3 regions of the Streptomyces rubellus genome follow, and region 1 is predicted to be linked to each of the others. Evidence: riboswitches for the same ligand, from Rfam matches in the RefSeq annotation. Region 1 holds a riboswitch; each other region holds the start of a gene.

Region 1 (5,813 bases):
GGTGACGGCGCCGCCGGCCGCGGTCTGAAGGCGGTCATCGCGGGCGCCGGGGGAGCGGCCCACCTGCCGGGCATGCTCGCCTCCGTCACCCCGCTGCCGGTCATCGGCGTCCCCGTGCCGCTGTCCCACCTGGACGGCATGGACTCCCTGCTGTCCATCGTCCAGATGCCCGCCGGGGTCCCGGTCGCCACCGTCTCGGTCGGCGGCGCCCGCAACGCCGGACTGCTGGCCGTACGGCTGCTGGCCGCCCACGACGCGGCCCTGCGGGAGCGCATGGAACGTTTCCAGGCCGAACTGAAGGAGCAGGCACAGGACAAGGGCCGCCGGCTGCGCGCCAAGGTCGCCGCCGGCGGGACGGGCTTCGGCTTCGGAGGGAAGTGACGCATGGCGCCCACGGCAGGCGGTACGGACGGCACGCACGAAGCGGACGGTGCGGACGGTACGGACCGGGCCGGGGAGCCGCTGGAGCGGGCCCGCGCGCTGCTGGCCGCCCACCCCGTCTTCGACGGCCACAACGACCTGCCGTGGGCGCTGCGCACCCAGGTCCGCTACGACCTCGACCGGCGCGACATCGCCCGTGACCAGTCCGCCCACCTCCACACCGACCTCCCGCGGCTGCGCGCGGGCGGGGTGGGGGCGCAGTTCTGGTCCGTCTACGTCTCCACCGAACTGGCCGGGGACGCCGCCGTCAGCGCCTGTCTGGAGCAGATCGACGCGGTGCGGCTGCTGGCCGGCCGCTACCCGGACGACCTGCGGCTCGCCTTCACCGCCGACGAGGCGGTGGCGGCACGGGCCGAGGGGCGTATCGCCTCGCTGATGGGGGCCGAGGGCGGCCACTGCATCGCCAACTCGCTCGCCACGCTCCGCGCCCTGTACCGGCTGGGTGTGCGCTATCTCACCCTCACCCACAACGACAACACCGACTGGGCGGACTCGGCCACCGACACCCCCCGCCACGGCGGCCTGACCCGCTTCGGCGAGGAGGTCGTACGGGAGATGAACCGGCTGGGGATGCTGGTGGACCTCTCCCATGTGGCGCCGGACACGATGCGCGACGCGCTGCGGGTGTCGGCGGCGCCGGTGCTCTTCTCGCACTCCTCCGCCCGGGCGGTGTGCGACCACCCGCGCAACATCCCCGACGACGTGCTGGAGCGGCTCCCGGCCAACGGCGGTGTGGCGATGGCCACGTTCGTGCCCAAGTTCGTCCTGCCCGCCGCCGTCGCCTGGGACGACGCGGCCGGCGAGCACCTGCGCGCCCACGGCCTGCGCCCGCTGGACGGCGGCGAGCGGGCCCGGGAGGTCCGGCGCGCGTACGAGGCGGCGCACCCGCGCCCCGAGGCGACGGCGGCCACCGTCGCCGACCACCTGGACCACATGCGCGAGGTCGCGGGCATCGACCACATCGGCGTCGGCGGCGACTTCGACGGCACGCCCTTCACCCCGTCCGGCCTCGACGACGTCTCCGGCTACCCCAATCTGGTGGCCGAGTTGCTGGCCCGCCGCTGGTCCGAGGCCGATCTGGCCAGGCTGACCTGGCACAACGCGGTGCGGGTGCTCCGCGACGCGGAGGCGGTCGCCCGTGCGGAGCAGGCCCGGCGCGGCCCCTCGACCGCCACGATCGAGCAGCTCGACGGCTGACCCGGGCCGGCCCGGAAGATGGCCGGATCCGGTCGGCCGGGGCCGGATCCGTGCCTGCGGACCCTCTCGGTTACCTCCTCGTGATGCACGTCACGAGTGCGATCTTCCGGTTCGTCGCGCTCTGTGTCGGTTTCTGTCACACGGGTGATGACCGCTGGTGAGCGAGTCGGATGACGAGGCGTCAGAAAGGAAATGCCGCACCCTGCGCATCCATGTCATCACCCTGAGTGCGAATACCGGGTGCCGCAATGCCTTCGAAACGGGCGCCGTGTGACCCATCGGCTTGTTGACGACGAAACGATGTGTTTACGGTTCTGGCCGTGTCGCACCAACGTGCGGCGACCCGCTGCCGAACGCCGAGTCCTGCCACGGCAGCGGGTTGGAGCATCCACACCACCGCCGGCAGGAGCGGGGGACCCAACGAAAACCGCCGGCCCGTGCCCATACGGGACGGCTTGGGGTGAAGCCACGCCTCGCGGCCCAGCGCCGCGCAACGGCTGGCCGGGCAACTCCAGCCCGAACCCGACAGCTCACCTCGCAGGCGTAGGAGAAGGAGCCACCTCATGTCCGCAAGCGGACGTCATCGTCGTGCCCACAGCAGCCGTCTCTCCCGCCTGTCCCTGGCCATCTCGGTCGGTGGCGCGGGTGTGGCCCTGCCCCTGATCGCCACCGGCAACGCCAGTGCCGCCTCCGTCGACACCTGGGACCGGGTGGCGCAGTGCGAGAGCACCGGCAACTGGAGCATCAACACCGGCAACGGCTTCTACGGCGGCCTGCAGTTCCAGCAGAGCACCTGGGAGGCCTTCGGCGGCACCCAGTACGCCCCGCGTGCCGACCTGGCCACCAAGGAGCAGCAGATAGCCGTCGCCGAGAAGGTGCTGGACGGGCAGGGCCCGGGCGCCTGGCCGGTGTGCTCGGTCAGGGCCGGACTCACCAAGGGCGGTCCCGCCCCCCAGATCTCCCCCGACGGTGCGGCCGAGAAGGCCGAGAAGCCCGCCGCGCCGCAGCAGGACCGTTCGGAGCGTGCCGACCGCAGCGAGCGGAAGGCCGAGAAGGCCGAGAAGGCCGAGAAGCCCGCCGCTCCCAAGCAGTCGGCGCCGAAGCACGCGGCCCCGAAGAAGTCCGCCGGGGAGACCGCGAAGACCACCGCGTACCGGGTGGTCAGCGGTGACACCCTGTTCAAGATCGCCCGCGCCCAGGACGTCTCCGGCGGCTGGCAGGAGATCTACGAGGACAACCGCGAGGTCATCGGCGGCGACCCCAACCTGATCTACCCGGGTCAGCAGCTGAGCCTGGGCGGCACCGCCGTTCAGCAGAAGGCCGCCGCCAAGCCGGAGGCCCAGCCGCAGGCCAAGGCCGAGAAGAAGGTCCAGCCGGAGGCCCAGAAGGCCCAGCCGAAGGCCGAGGTCAAGCCCGAGCCCGCCAAGCGCGCCCCCGAGCGCGCCGACCGGAGCGAGGCGCGCACCTCCGCCGGTGTGTCCTCCGGTTACACCGCTCCGGTCGCGGCCCGCCCCTCCGGCTCCTACAAGGCCGCGGGCGCCCGCTGGTCCAACGGTCACACCGGTGAGGACTTCGCCGCCGCCTCCGGCACCCCGGTGAAGGCCGTCACCAACGGCACCGTGGTCTCCGCCGGCTGGGGCGGCGCGTACGGCAACCAGGTCGTCATCCGGCACGACGACGGCCGCTACAGCCAGTACGGCCACCTGTCCTCGATCTCGGTCAGCGCCGGCCAGAAGGTCAGCGCCGGCTACCGGATCGGCGGGGTCGGCTCCACCGGCAACAGCACCGGCCCGCACCTGCACTTCGAGGTGCGCACCGGTCCCGGCTACGGCTCGGACATCAACCCGCTGGCCTACCTGCGTGCCAACGGCGTCAACATCTGAGTCACGCCACCACCGCCCGGCCCGGCACGGGCCGGGTGAGACCCCCTGTGGGACAGCAAGAGGCGGGCGGGACGCGGAAACCACTTCCGCGTCCCGCCCGCCTCGTCCCGTCCGGCCGCGCGCTCCCCGGCCCCTCGGCCCCCGCGTACGCCTCAGCGGTAGCAGAGGCAGAAGGGGTGCCCCGCCGGGTCCCGGTACACCCGGAAGTCGCGCTTGCCCCCGTCGTCGTCCCCGTCGAGCAGCTCCGCCCCGAGCGCCAGCGCCTCGTGCTCGGCCTCCTCCCGCTGTGCGCGGGGCACGTAGAAGTCGAGGTGGAACTGCTGGGAGTGCTCGGCGCTCGGCCACTTCGGCGGCACGTGGCCGGGGGCCTGCTGGAAGGCCAGCCGCTTCACCACCGTCCCGTCCGGGGCGAAGACCACCTCGACCCAGTCGCCCTCGCCCTCGACCGTCCCGCCCAGCAGCCGCGCGTAGAAGTCGGCGAGCTTCCCCGGCTCCGGGCAGTCCAGGACGACGACTGCCTCCAGTGTGGAGATGGCCATGATGCTTCCTTCCTGCCGTGCATCCGTCTCTTGATCCGTCACCTCGTTACCGGATCATCTGCTCAGCCGGTAACGAGTTACCTCATGATGGCGGTTAACCAGTAACACCGCAAGGCGGTAACGTGGCAGACGTGGAACAGCCCGAGGACCGGGATCCCACCCCACCGGGGCTCCGTCTGGTGCGGGATCTGATCAACACCCTGGACGTGGGGACGGGAGCCGACAGCCTCGCCACCGAGGACGGCCTCGCCGCGTTCGCGCACACCCACCGACTGACCGGACCCGGCCTCACCAAACGCGATCTCCCGGGCATCGTCCGGCTCCGCGAGGGACTGCGCGCCGTCTGCCTGGCCCACAACTCCGGCACCCCGGTACCGCCGGAGACGGCGGTCGGCCTGGCCGCCCTGCTGCGCCGTACGCCCCTGGCCGTGGTCTTCGACGCGGCGGGCACGGCGACCCTCGAACCCGTGCTCCCCGGCCCCGACGGCCCCGGGGAGACCGCCACGGGCGCCGCGGCACTCACCGCCCGGATCGCCGCCGCCGTCGCCGCCGCGGCGGCCGACGGCACCTGGACCCGGCTCAAGGCCTGCGAGGCCGGCGACTGCCACTGGGCGTACTACGACCGCAGCCCGGCCGGCCGCAGACGCTGGTGCGACATGGCCGTCTGCGGCAGCCGGGCGAAGATGCGCGCCTACCGCGCGCGGCGGTCCCCCGGAAGCTGAGCGGGTCCCCGGGGTCCCCGTCCCCTCGCTACGCCGTCGGGCGCCCCAGCGCCCGGAAGGACCAGCCCGCCTTGCGCCACAGCGCCGGGTCCAGGGTGTTGCGGCCGTCCAGGATGCGCTTGTGCGCCACCGCCTCGCCCAGCACCTGCGGGTCCAGCTCCCGGAACTCGCGCCACTCCGTCAGGTGCAGCACCACGTCCGCGCCGCGCACCGCCTCCGCCGCGCTGTCGGCGTAGCCGAGGGTGGGGAAGACCCGCCGGGCGTTGGCCATGCCCTTGGGGTCGTAGACCGTGACCTGTCCGCCCTGGAGGTGGATCTGCCCGGCCACGTTCAGGGCCGGGGAGTCCCGTACGTCGTCGGAGTCCGGCTTGAACGTCGCGCCCAGTACCGCGACCCGCTGCCCCAGGAAGGCGCCGCCGACCGTTTCCCGGGCCAGGTCCACCATGTGGGAGCGGCGGCGCATGTTGATCGAGTCCACCTCGCGCAGGAAGGTCAGCGCCTGGTCGGCGCCCAGCTCGCCCGCCCGAGCCATGAAGGCGCGGATGTCCTTGGGCAGGCAGCCGCCGCCGAAGCCGATCCCGGCGCGCAGGAACTTGCGGCCGATCCGGTCGTCGTGCCCGATCGCCTCCGCCAGCTTCACCACGTCGCCGCCCGCCGCCTCGCAGACCTCGGCCATGGCGTTGATGAAGGAGATCTTGGTGGCCAGGAAGGAGTTGGCGGCGGTCTTCACCAGCTCGGCGGTCGGGAAGTCGGTGACCACGAACGGCGAGCCCTCGGCGACCGGTCTCGCGTACACCTCGCGCAGCAGCTCCTCCGCCCGGTCCGAACGCACCCCCACCACGATGCGGTCCGGGCGCAGGGTGTCCTCCACGGCGAAGCCCTCGCGCAGGAACTCCGGGTTCCAGGCCAGCTCCACCGCCTCCCCGGCCGGGGCCAGCTCCGCCAGCCGCGCCGCCAGCCGCGCCGCGCTGCCGACCGGCACGGTGGACTTGCCGACCACCAGCGCGGGCCGGGCCAGGTGCGGGGCCAGC
Region 2 (5,813 bases), on a different contig from region 1:
AGGGCCACCCGTACCACCACACCCCGATCGGCTCCATGGCCGACCTGGACGCCGCGTCCCTGGCGGACGCCCGGGACTTCTTCCGCACCTACTACGCGCCGAACAACGCCGTACTGGCGGTCGTCGGCGACATCGACCCGGAGCGCACCCTCGCCTGGATCGAGAAGTACTTCGGCTCCATCCCCTCCCACGACGCCAAGCGGCCGCCGCGCGACGGCACCCTGCCGGACGTCGTCGGCGAGGAGCTCCGGCAGGTCGTGCGCGAGGAGGTGCCCGCCCCGGCGCTGATGGCCGCCTACCGGCTGCCGCACGACGGCACCCGTGAGGCGGACGCCGCCGACCTGGCGCTGACCGTGCTCGGCGGGGGCGAGTCCTCCCGCCTCCACAACCGGCTGGTCCGCCGGGACCGCACCGCCGTCACCGCGGGCTTCGGCATGCTGCGGCTGTCGGGCGCCCCCTCGATGGGCTGGCTGGACGTCAAGTTCTCCGGCGGTGCCGAGGCCGCCGACATCGAGCGGGCCGTGGACGAGGAGCTGGCCCGGTTCGTCGCCGAGGGCCCCACCCCCGAGGAGATGGAGCGGGCCCAGGCGCTGCTGGAGCGCGAATGGCTGGACCGGCTGGCCACGGTCGGCGGCCGCGCCGACGAGCTGTGCCGGTACGCCGTGCTGTTCGGCGACCCCCAGCTCGCCCTGACCGCGGTGGAGCGGGTGCTGCGGGTCACCGCCGAGGAGGTGCGCCAGGTGGCCGCCGCCCGGCTGCGTCCCGACAACCGCGCGGTGCTGGTCTACGAGCCCGTCGGGGCGACCGCGCCCGACACCGCGGCGGAGGTCGCCGACGGTGCCACCGTCTCCGGTACCGCCGCCGACGCGTCCGCCGCCGGTACCGCCTCCGCCGACACCGCCACCGACGAGGAGACCGCTCAGTGAGCGACGCCACCGCCCAGTCCGCCCGGTCCGCCGGCGCCTCCCCGGAGCAGTCCGGGAACGGCGTGTCGATGGACTTCCACCCCCAGCCCGCCGGCGGGCAGCCCAGGCCCTGGGCGTTCCCCGCCCCCGAGCGCGGCGAGCTGTCCAACGGCCTGACCGTGCTGCGCTGCCACCGGCCCGGCCAGAAGGTCGTCGCGGTCGAGGTCAACCTGCCGGCCCCGCTGGACGCCGAGCCCCGGGACCGGGAGGGGGTCGCCGCGATCATGGCCCGGGCGCTGAGCGAGGGCACCGACAAGCACAGCGCCGAGGAGTTCGCCGCCGAGCTGGAGCGCTGCGGGGCCACCTTGGACGCGCACGCCGACCACCCCGGGGTGCGGGTCTCGCTGGAGGTCCCGGCCTCCCGGCTGACCAGGGCGCTCGGCCTGCTCGCCGACGCGCTGCGCGCCCCCGCCTTCCCCGCCGGCGAGGTCGAGCGGCTGGTGCGCAACCGGCTGGACGAGATCCCGCACGAGCTGGCCAACCCCGCCCGCCGGGCGGCCATCGCCCTGTCGAAGGAGCTGTTCCCGGAGGACTCCCGGCTCTCCCGGCCCCGCCAGGGCTCCCAGGAGACCATCGAGGGCATCGACGCCGCGGCGGTGCGCGCCTTCTACGAGGCGCACGTACGGCCCTCGACCGCCACCGCCGTGGTGGTCGGCGACTTCACCGGGGTGGACCTGGACGCCGCCCTCGCCGACACTCTCGGCGCCTGGACCGGCACCGCCGCCGAGCCCCGGCCGATGCCGCCGATCACCGCGGACGACACCGGCCGGGTGGTGATCGTGGACCGCCCCGGCGCGGTGCAGACCCAGCTGCTCATCGGCCGGACCGGCCCCGACCGGCACGACAGCGTCTGGCCCGCGCAGGTGCTCGGCACGTACTGCCTGGGCGGCACCCTGACCTCCCGCCTGGACCGGGTGCTGCGCGAGGAGAAGGGCTACACCTACGGGGTGCGGGCCTTCGCCCAGGTGCTGCGCTCGGCCCCCGGCGGTACGGGCGCCTCCCTGCTGGCCGTCAGCGGCTCGGTGGCCACCGATGTGACCGGGCCCGCGCTGGCCGACCTCTGGCAGGTGCTGCGCACCCTGGCGGAGGAGGGGCTCACCGACGAGGAGCGGGACACCGCCGTGCAGAACCTGGTGGGAGTGGCCCCGCTGCGCTACGAGACGGCGGCGGCCGTCGCGGGCACCCTCGCCGACCAGGTGGAACAGCACCTTCCCGACGACTACCAGGCGCGGCTGTACGCCCGGCTCGCCGAGACGGGCACCGTGGAGGCCACGGCGGCGGTGGTCGCCGCCTTCCCCGCGGACCGTCTGGTGACCGTGCTGGTGGGGGACGCCGCACAGATCGCCGAGCCGGTGCGCGAGCTGGGGGTCGGGGAGGTGACCGTCGTCACGGACCAGTGACCGGCGGCACCGCGACGGACGGGACATCTCGGGACGTCTGCCGGGGGCCCCTTGTGTGGTTGCCACACAAGGGGCCCTCGGCGTGTCTGTTTTGACCCCTTATGGCGTAAGCGGCGTGTGTCATGCGTGACAAAGCCACTGATTTGCTTGTTCGCTCAAACTTGTCTGTTTAGCGTCGTTTCCGCTGCCCGTCAGAAGCGTCCGCGACCGCGGCCGACGGTCAGCACTCGCCGAGTCCCCCGCCAGGGGGAGCCGGGGACCCACCCTCCGCGCCGACCGCGTGCGAGGTGCCCCACCGGGGTGAATCGGGCCACGCGCCCGTAGGAGACCTTCCTGCTCCGAACCCGTCAGCTAACCCGGTAGGCGACAAGGAAGGAAAGGAGCACGCCGTCCATGGCGTTCAACCGTGCCACCGGGCAGTTCACCGACAGGCTCACCGAGCGGATCACCGGTCTGACCGGGAGGCTCACCGGCGGAGCCCCGCTCTCCGCCCGCGCCGTGCGCACCGGCGCCGGCCTCGCGGGGGCCGCCGCCCTCGCCGCCACCGGCGTGGTCGGCACCCTCGCCACCCCCGCCGCCGCCGCGTCCGACGGGACGCCCAGGACCTACGCCCTGGGCTACGTCCAGGCAGTGGCCGTCGGCGACACGATCGCCGACGACGTCAGGGCCCAGGCCGAGGCCCAGCGGCGCGCGGCCGACGCCTCCCGCGAGCGTGCCGGGGCCGCCGGGTCCGCCGAGGACGCTTCGGCCACCCGGGCGGCCGCGAAGGAGCGCGCCGCGAAGGAGCGTGCGGCGGACCGCAGTGCCGACCGCACCGCCCAGCGGCGCGCGGCGAGCGGCTACACGGCCCCGTACGAGGGCGCGCGCACCACCACCCCCTACAAGGCGTCCGGCACCGCCTGGTCCTCCGGCAGCCACAGCGGCATCGACTTCCCCGTCCCCACCGGCACCGCCATCCGCTCCGTCGGCCCGGGCACCGTGGTGACGGCCGGCTGGGGCGGCGCGTACGGCAACCAGGTCGTCATCCGCCACAAGGACGGCCGCTACACCCAGTACGCGCACCTGTCCTCGCTGGGCGTCGCGCCGGGGCAGTCGGTCGGCGCCGGGGACCGGATCGGCCTGTCCGGCAGCACCGGCAACTCCACCGGCCCGCACCTGCACTTCGAGGCGCGCACCGGCGCCGACTACGGCTCGGACATCGACCCGATCGCCTACCTGCGCTCCAAGGGCATCGGCGTCTGATCCGCTCCGCCCCGCCGCATCTTTTACGCCTGTTTTCCACCGGGCATCGGAAATTCCGTTCCGGTGGAATACAGTTCGACTCTGCGGAACATCGCGAACGCGGAGACGACGGCGGAGGTCGGCCCATGCGCATTTCGGCGCACATGGTGTGCACTGCGGTCCGCGACGACATCGTCTCCGGTGCTTTTCCGCCCGGGGCGCGGCTCACCGAGGAACTGCTCGCCAGACGCTACGGCGTCTCGCGGGTCCCGGTGCGCGAGGCGCTGCGCACCCTGGAGTCCGAGGGCTTCGTGACCACCCGGCGGCACGCGGGCGCCTGCGTCGCCGAGCCCACCGAGCAGGAGGCCGCCGACCTGCTGGACCTCCGCGCCCTGCTGGAGCCGCTGGGCACCGCCCGTGCGGCCCAGCGGCGCACCGAGGCGCAGCTGAGGGTGCTGCGCGGGCTGGTCCGGCTGGGCCAGCAGCGGGCCGAGCGCGGGCAGTTGTCCGACCTGCGGGCGCTGGGGGACTGGTACCACGAGACGCTGGCCCAGGCATCCGGCAGCCCCACCCTGGCCACTCTGCTCACCCAGCTCCGCCGCAAGATCGCCTGGGTGTACGCCGCGGAGCCCCCGCTGCGGGCGACCGCCGTCTGGCGGGAGCACGGCGCCGTCGTCGACGCGGTGGCCCGCGGCGACGCGGAACGGGCGCGGGCGCTGGCGGCCGCGCATGTGGAGCGCTCGGTCGCCCTCCGCCGCGAACAGCGGCCGGTGGCCGTGCGCCGGTCCCGCCAGAAAGGTGCCGTGAGAAAGACGAAACACACCGTAAACACGGGCGGCGATAATTCGTAACAGGATTCGTATACGCCGGGGAAACAGGCCGGAGAATTCCTGTCCGATTCTCCCGGGTGTACCGGAAGGCGGTGGAGTGGGTAACTCAACCGCCTTCGCGTGCCGATGTCTCCGGACCGGACTCAGACGGTTTCGGGAAGTTCCCCGAGCCCCTCGGAAACCAGTCTCGCCAGCCGGTCCAGGGCCGCCTCGGCGTCCCCGTCGTCGTGACCGTCACCGTCACCGGATCCGGAGGCCAGCACGATCTCGTCACCGCCCCGCGCGCCCAGGCCCAGCACCGCGAGCATCGACACGGCGCTGACCGGCTCACCGCCGGGCCTGGCCACGGTGACGGGGACGCCGGCGGAGGCGGCGGCGCGTACGAAGATCGCGGCGGGGCGGGCGTGCAGGCCCTCGGCCCAGCCGACGGTGACACGGCGCTCGGCCATGGTGGTCGCCCTTCGGTGGGGAGCAGCTGTCCGGATCAGCTTCGCACAGCCGGCCGCCGCCGCAACGCCGCCGCCGGCCCGTACGGCGGACCCGTACCGCCACCGCGGACCGGAACGCCCGGGGCACGAGTGACTAGGCTGGCCCCATGCGGACGCCGACCGAGGAGCCTGCCTACCCCGCCCACTGGGAGGCCGACGTGGTGCTGCGCGACGGCGGCACGGCCCGGATCCGGCCCATCACCCCCGAGGACGCCGACCGTCTGGTCAGGTTCTACGAGCAGGTCTCCGACCAGTCGAAGTACTACCGCTTCTTCGCCCCCTATCCCCACCTCTCCGACCGCGACGTACGCCGCTTCACCCACCACGACCACGTCGACCGGGTCGGACTGGCCGCCGTCGTCGGCGGCGAGTTCATCGCCACCGTCCGCTACGACCGCATCGACCACCTGGGCCGTCCCGCCTCGCTGCCCGCCGACGAGGCCGAGGTCGCCTTCCTGGTCCGCGACGACCACCAGGGCCGCGGCGTGGGCTCCGCCCTCCTGGAGCACATCGCCGCCTGCGCCCGGGAGCGCGGGGTGCGCCGCTTCGTCGCCGAGGTGCTGCCCGCCAACGTGAAGATGGTCAAGGTCTTCACGGACGCGGGCTACGCCCAGAAGCGCACCTTCGAGGACGGCACGGTCCACCTCACCTTCGGCATCACGCCGACCGAGCAGTCCCTGGCGGTCATGCGGGCCCGCGAGCAGCGCGCCGAGGCCCGCTCCGTGCAGCGGCTGCTGTCCCCCGCCTCGGTCGCCGTCATCGGGGTCAGCCGCATCTCCCGCGGTGCCGGGCGCACCGTCCTGGCGAGCCTGCGCGCGGCGGGCTTCACCGGCCGCGTCTACGCCGTCAACCGCGCCTTCCTGCCCCAGACGGCCGAGATCGGCTCGGTGCCCGCGCACCGCTTCGTGC
Region 3 (5,813 bases), on a different contig from region 1:
CCGCGCGAGCTTCCATGTCACCAGCGCGGACGGCTGGGCCTGGACGGTGGCGGAGGGGCTGGCCGAGCTGACGCCGCCCGCCGCCGAGCCGGGCGACGCCACGGTCGAGGAGCTGATCGAGGTGTACCGGGCGATCCGGGGCGAGGAGCACCCAGACTGGGACGACTACCGGCGGGCCGTGGTCGCCGACCGGCGGCTGGTGGTACGGCTGCCGGTGGACCGCGCGTACGGGCAGCCGCCGCGCCGGACCGGCGCGTGAACGGGGTGCCGGGCCGTGCGTGAGGGTGCCGTGGGGGCGGGGAGGACCGACGGCCCTGGTGTCGGGGGGTGGATCACCAGGGCCGCCGGGGCATGTGGGCAGGTGCGGTGCCCGTACGCCGCCGCCTCGTCCCCTCCTGGGCCGGCCGACGTGCACACCGGCGGTGTGCGAGGCGGCGGCGCTGGTGGTGGGGGGTCAGTAGGAGGGGGGAGGAGGAGCGGAAGGAACCTCGTCGGGTCCGGGCCGGCACCGGAGTCCGGGCCGGCATCGGAACCGGCCGGGTCAGATCTTGAGGCCCTTGCCGCGCAGCCAGGTCAGCGGGTCGATCGGGTCGCCGCCGCCGGGGCGGACCTCCAGGTGGAGGTGCGGGCCGGAGGAGTTGCCGGTGGAGCCGACGCGGCCGATCACGTCGCCGGTGGTCACCTTGCCGCTGGTCTTGGTCATCGAGGACAGGTGGCAGTACCAGATCTCGGTGCCGTCGTCGAGCCGGAGGATGATGCGGTAGCCGTAGGAGCCGGCCCAGCCCGCCTCGACGATCTCGCCGGTGTGCACCGCCTTGACCGGGGTGCCGGACGGGGCGGCCATGTCCAGGCCGGTGTGGTTGTTCGCCCACATCGAGCCGGAGGCGCCGAACTGGGAGGAGAGCTGGAACGAGGAGAGCGGGAGGGTGTGGCTGGCGGCGAGCTTGGCCAGGCGCTCGGCCTCGGCCTTGCGCTTCGCCTCCTCGGCTGCCTTGCGCTTCGCCTCGGCCTCGGCCTCGGCGGCCTCCTCGGCGGCGGTGGCCGCGGCCTGGTCGGCGGCGGCCTGGAGGGCGGCCTGGGTGGCGCCCGTCTGCTGCTGGTCGACCTGCTGGAGGATGCGGGCCCGGAGCGCCTCGCCGGCGTCCGTCGTCAGGCTCGCGGTGGTGACGACCGGCGCGTCCTGGTCGGCGTCCCCGGTGCCCAGCGGCGACGCCTGGCCGAGGTTGAGGGGGTTGGCGGTGCTCTCGTCGGAGACCGGGGTGACATCGGTGCCGGTGTCGTCGCCGTCTATCAGGGCGCCGACGCCGGGGACGGAGTCCAGGTCCAGGTCGGGCATGGCGATGGCGGCCGGGGACTTCACCTTGGCCGTGGCCATGCCGCCCGCGCCGACCGCCGCGATCATGCCGACGCCGAGGACCGCGCCGCTGCGCGCCATGCCGTTGCGCTGCTTGACGACACGGTGCCGGCCGCGGACCGGGCGGACGGAATCCTCGGTGGGATTCCACACCCGCCGCTCCCCGTCGCCGTCCGGGCCGAACGGGGCGAAGGTGCCGGTGTGCAGGTCGTACGAGACCTCGGGGGCCTCGGAGGCCGGGCTGCTGGACGCCACGGGGGCGCTCTCCTTTCCTTCCTTCTCGCCTACCGGGTTAGCTGACGGGTTCGGAGCAGGAAGGTCTCCTACGGGCTCGCACATGCGGATGCACGTGCACGCGCTTGCCCGATTCACCCCAAGAAGTGGTTCCCCGGTTCCCTGGGTGCGGGCTCCGCGGTGGCGGAGTCGCACGGTCAGGATTCGGCGACGGCGCACGGTGCCGCCTCTTTCGACGGCAGTGACGACCGCGCTGCGTTATCGAACGTTAATAGAGGGGCAGCCGGGATTCCAAGTCCCTCCTTCACATGGTGAGTAATTTCGACGGGGATTTAACGGGGCATCTCCCGCCCAAAACGGGCGAGTTGCCACCCCCTACGGGTCGAAGAGACGTAAGTCACTCAGCTGAGGGCCGGCCAGATGGTACGGATGTGTGCACGACGGCGATACGCAGCGTGACCGACGGCGCCGCGGCCGGTGGCACCGAGGGTCACCGGGTTCACGGGGTCATCCGGGTTCGCCGGAGCGGGACGGGGGCGGGGGCGGCGCGGGGTCGCGCATGACCGCCAGCAGCGCCATGTCGTCGTCCGTACGGCCGTCCGCGTGCGCGTGGACGTCCGCGACGAGGGCGTCCAGCAGGGCGCCCGGGCCGGGGAAGCGGCGGCCGCGCAGCCGGGCCACCGGGTCGTAGAAGACGCCCTCGGCGTTCCGGGCCTCGGTCACCCCGTCGGTGTGGAGCAGCAGCAGCGCGCCGGGCGGGAAGGGCACCGGGCCCGTACCGCCGTCCGGGCCCTCCGGCGCGTCCGCCGGACCCGCCATGTCCCCCAGCCCCAGCGGCAGCGCGTACGAGTCCGGCTCCAGGGTCCGCACCGAGGCTCCGCCGGCGGACAGCAGCAGCGGGGGCGGATGACCCCGGCTGACGATCCGCACGCTCTCCGGCTCCCCGGCCGGCCCCGGCGGGAGCTCGGCCAGCACGGCCGTGACGAACTCCACGGGCCGTCCGGCGCCCCCGCCCGGGAGGCAGTCCGACTGCCCGGCCCGCTGGGACCGCTCCCGCAGGAGGGCGTGGTCGATCCGGTCCGCGACCGCCGCCAGGTCCGGCTCGGTCTCGGCCGCCTCCCGGAAGGCGCCGAGCACCACGGTGACCGTGGCCACCGCGTCCAGCCCCTTGCCGCACACGTCACCCACCAGCAGCCGCACCCCGTACGGGGTGCGCTGCACGGCGTACAGGTCGCCGCCGATCCGGGCGTAGGCGTGGGCCGCCTCGTAGCGCACCGCCAGTTCCAGGCCGCCGATCCGGCCGGGCGGCACCGGCAGCACGGCGAACTGGACCGCCTCGGCCACCTGGCGGACCGAGGCGAACCGCTGCTCGCCGTGGCGCAGGGCGTGGTTGACGGCGAGGGCCAGCACACCGAAGGCGGCGACCGCGCCCAGTCTCAGCAGGCCCTCCGTCCAGCCGGGGCCGCCCCGCAGCAGCACGGCGGCGTACGCCAGCACCGCCGCGATCCCGGTGAACAGGGTGCCGCGCGCCGTCCACAGCGCCGCCGCGGCCAGGGGCGCGGCACCGAACGCCGTTCCCAGCAGCAGACTGGGCGGCGTCGCCAGGTTGACGGCCAGCCCGGCCACCAGCAGCACCAGCGGCAGCAGCCACGGCGGGCGGCCGACACCCGGAATGGCGCGGGCCCGTTCCCGGCCGCTGTCCGTCGCATGCCGTCGATCGCCGTGCACTTCTCCCACTCTTCCCGACCCGCCGCGGCCCGGCGAGTCGATCAGTGCGGGCGATCAGTGCGAGCGGGCAGTACGGGCGGACGCCGGATCGGCGCCGGTCAGCGCCGCCGGGCGGCGGCCGTACGGCGTACCCCGTACACCGCGGCACCGGCGGCCAGCACCGCCGCCCCCGAGAGGACCGAGACCGCGGGCAGGGCCAGGGCCAGCGCCGCGCACCCGGCCAGCCCGACGACGGGGACGATCCGGGCCGGACGGCCCTCGGCGGGGGTGAGGGTCCGGGCGGAGGCGTTGGCGATCGCGTAGTAGGCGAGCACCCCGAAGGAGGAGAAGCCGATCGCGCCGCGCACGTCCGCCGTGGCCGCCACCACCGCCACCACCGCGCCGACCGCCAGCTCGGCGCGGTGCGGCACGCCGAAGCGCGGATGGACGGCGGCCAGCACGGGCGGCAGATGCCGGTCGCGGGCCATCGCCAGGGTGGTGCGGGAGACCCCCAGGACCAGCGCCAGCAGCGAACCGAGCGCGGCCACCGCCGCGCCCGCCCGTACCACCGGCACCAGCCGATCGGCGCCCGCGGCGCGGACCGCGTCGGCCAGCGGCGCGGTGGCCTCGCCCAGTCCGGTGCTGCCCAGCACGCTCAGCACGGCCACCGCGACGGCGGCGTAGACGGCCAGGGTGATGCCCAGCGCCAGCGGGATCGCCCGCGGAATGGTGCGCTCCGGATCACGCACCTCCTCACCCAGGGTGGCGATGCGGGCGTAGCCGGCGAAGGCGAAGAACAGCAGCCCGGCCGCCTGGAGGACCCCACCGGGCGTCATGCCCGCGCCGTCGTCCGCGCGCAGCGAGAGCCGGGCCGCGTCCGCCGCGCCGGAGGTGAGGGAGGCGACCACCACCGCGGCCAGCACCGCCAGCACCACCGCCACGATCGCCCTGGTCAGCCAGGCGGTCTTCCGCATCCCCGCGTAGTTGACGGCGACCAGCGCCACCACCGCGGCCACCGCGACCGCGTGCGCCCGCTCGGGCCACGCGTACAGGCCCACCGTCAGGGCCATCGCCGCGCACGAGGCCGTCTTGCCGACCACGAAGGCCCACCCGGCCAGATAGCCCCAGAACTCGCCCAGCCGTTCGCGGCCGTAGACGTAGGTGCCGCCGGAGTCGGGGTGGCGGGCGGCCAGCCGGGCCGAGGAGGTGGCGTTGCAGTACGCCACCACCGCCGCCAGTGCCAGGCCGGGCAGCAGTCCGGAACCGGCCGCGCGGGCCGCCGGGGCGAAGGCCGCGAAGACACCCGCGCCGATCATGGAGCCGAGGCCGATCACCACCGCGTCGCCGGTGCCCAGCCGCCGCCGCAGCCGGGGGGACGGGCCGTCCGGCGCTCCCGGCGCCCCGGCCGGCACCGCCGGTGACTCGCCCATCGCCCGCTCCTCCTCGCGTCCGCGCTCCCGTCGGCAGGACCGTACCCGCCCCCGGTGAACGGCATCCGGCCCGCACCGTACGCCGCACACCGCGCGCCGCGCGCCGCGCGCCGGGCCGTCAGGGCACGGCCGGACCGCGGTCCAGTGGACGGCCCAGGCAGGGCGCCATCAGACGCCGGAACTCGGCGGACGGTGCCAGCCCCAGTTCCCTGCGCAGCAGCAGCCGGAAGAACTCGTAGTGCCGCAGCGCCTCGGCGGCGTTGCCCTCCGCCATGTGCACCCGGACGACATGGCGGTGCGCGCTCTCCCGTAGCGGCTCGGCCTCCACCGCGGCCATGGCCGCCTCCATGGCCGCGGTGCGGAGGCCGGCGCGCAGCAGTCGCCGGCACACCGCCTCCAGCGCGTGCAGCCGGGTCTGGCGGAAGTGCTCCCGGGCGATCAGCAGCCAGTCCTCGGGCCAGTCCGGCAGCAGGTCCTCCCCGAGGCAGTCGAGCGCGTACCGCGGCACCGGACCGGCGGCCCGCGCGTCACCGCCGGCGTCACCATCGCCGTGCGGCGCGGTGAGACGGGCCGCGCTCCGCTCCGCCAGGTGCAGGTCGACGCCGACCCGGGGGGCGAGGGAGAGGGTCGCGTCGCCGAGGCGGACCAGCTCGCACGGTCCGCTGCACCGGGACAGCCGCCACAGCGTGGAGCGCAGGCTCGCCCCGGCGCGCCGGACGGCCAGGTCGGGCCAGAGGGTCTCGGCCACGACCGGCCTGGCCACCCCCTCGCGGTGCAGCGCCAGGAAGGCCAACAGCCGCTGCACGGACGGGCTGAGGACCACGCACCGGGAACGTATCTCCAGGTGGAAGCGGCCCAGCAGGGTCAGCCAGGCCTCCCGGTCCGCCGGGTCCGGGTGCGGCTGCCAGGAGGTGAGGGTGAAGGAAGTCGTCATGGTGGGGGCTCTCCGGGTGGGGACGCCGGCCCGGCCGGTCTCCGGATCGGTCGGACGCGGAGGTTCCCGTCCGGCGACTTGTCACACTCTCTGCTGCCATATTCCGACATGTCCATCACGCCGTTCCGCGGAGACGGCGCGGTGACGGGCGCTC

The links. A riboswitch is a leader RNA that binds a small molecule or an ion and turns the genes downstream of it on or off. The one in region 1 is predicted to bind cyclic di-AMP.
Region 2: it holds a riboswitch for cyclic di-AMP, as region 1 does, so the genes downstream of both, V1L54_RS16160 (M23 family metallopeptidase) here and V1L54_RS03970 (transglycosylase family protein) in region 1, are expected to answer to the same signal.
Region 3: it holds a riboswitch for cyclic di-AMP, as region 1 does, so the genes downstream of both, V1L54_RS19965 (M23 family metallopeptidase) here and V1L54_RS03970 (transglycosylase family protein) in region 1, are expected to answer to the same signal.

The regions. Positions count from the first base shown of each region.
Region 1 covers NZ_JAZDCX010000002.1:358,876-364,688, forward strand. The annotation lists gene purE (5-(carboxyamino)imidazole ribonucleotide mutase) at 1-381, shown strand, start outside; gene V1L54_RS03965 (dipeptidase) at 385-1,638, shown strand; cyclic di-AMP (ydaO/yuaA leader) riboswitch at 2,026-2,197, shown strand; gene V1L54_RS03970 (transglycosylase family protein) at 2,202-3,521, shown strand; gene V1L54_RS03975 (VOC family protein) at 3,674-4,060, opposite strand; gene V1L54_RS03980 (CGNR zinc finger domain-containing protein) at 4,192-4,782, shown strand; gene V1L54_RS03985 (UDP-glucose dehydrogenase family protein) at 4,811-5,813, opposite strand, start outside.
Region 2 covers NZ_JAZDCX010000012.1:96,500-102,312, forward strand. The annotation lists gene V1L54_RS16150 (M16 family metallopeptidase) at 1-926, shown strand, start outside; gene V1L54_RS16155 (M16 family metallopeptidase) at 995-2,365, shown strand; cyclic di-AMP (ydaO/yuaA leader) riboswitch at 2,584-2,746, shown strand; gene V1L54_RS16160 (M23 family metallopeptidase) at 2,759-3,607, shown strand; gene V1L54_RS16165 (GntR family transcriptional regulator) at 3,733-4,437, shown strand; gene V1L54_RS16170 (HPr family phosphocarrier protein) at 4,560-4,865, opposite strand; gene V1L54_RS16175 (bifunctional acetate--CoA ligase family protein/GNAT family N-acetyltransferase) at 5,012-5,813, shown strand, end outside.
Region 3 covers NZ_JAZDCX010000017.1:35,055-40,867, forward strand. The annotation lists gene V1L54_RS19960 (PPOX class F420-dependent oxidoreductase) at 1-259, shown strand, start outside; gene V1L54_RS19965 (M23 family metallopeptidase) at 542-1,609, opposite strand; cyclic di-AMP (ydaO/yuaA leader) riboswitch at 1,621-1,778, opposite strand; gene V1L54_RS19970 (PP2C family protein-serine/threonine phosphatase) at 2,096-3,316, opposite strand; gene V1L54_RS19975 (APC family permease) at 3,415-4,725, opposite strand; gene V1L54_RS19980 (AfsR/SARP family transcriptional regulator) at 4,844-5,659, opposite strand.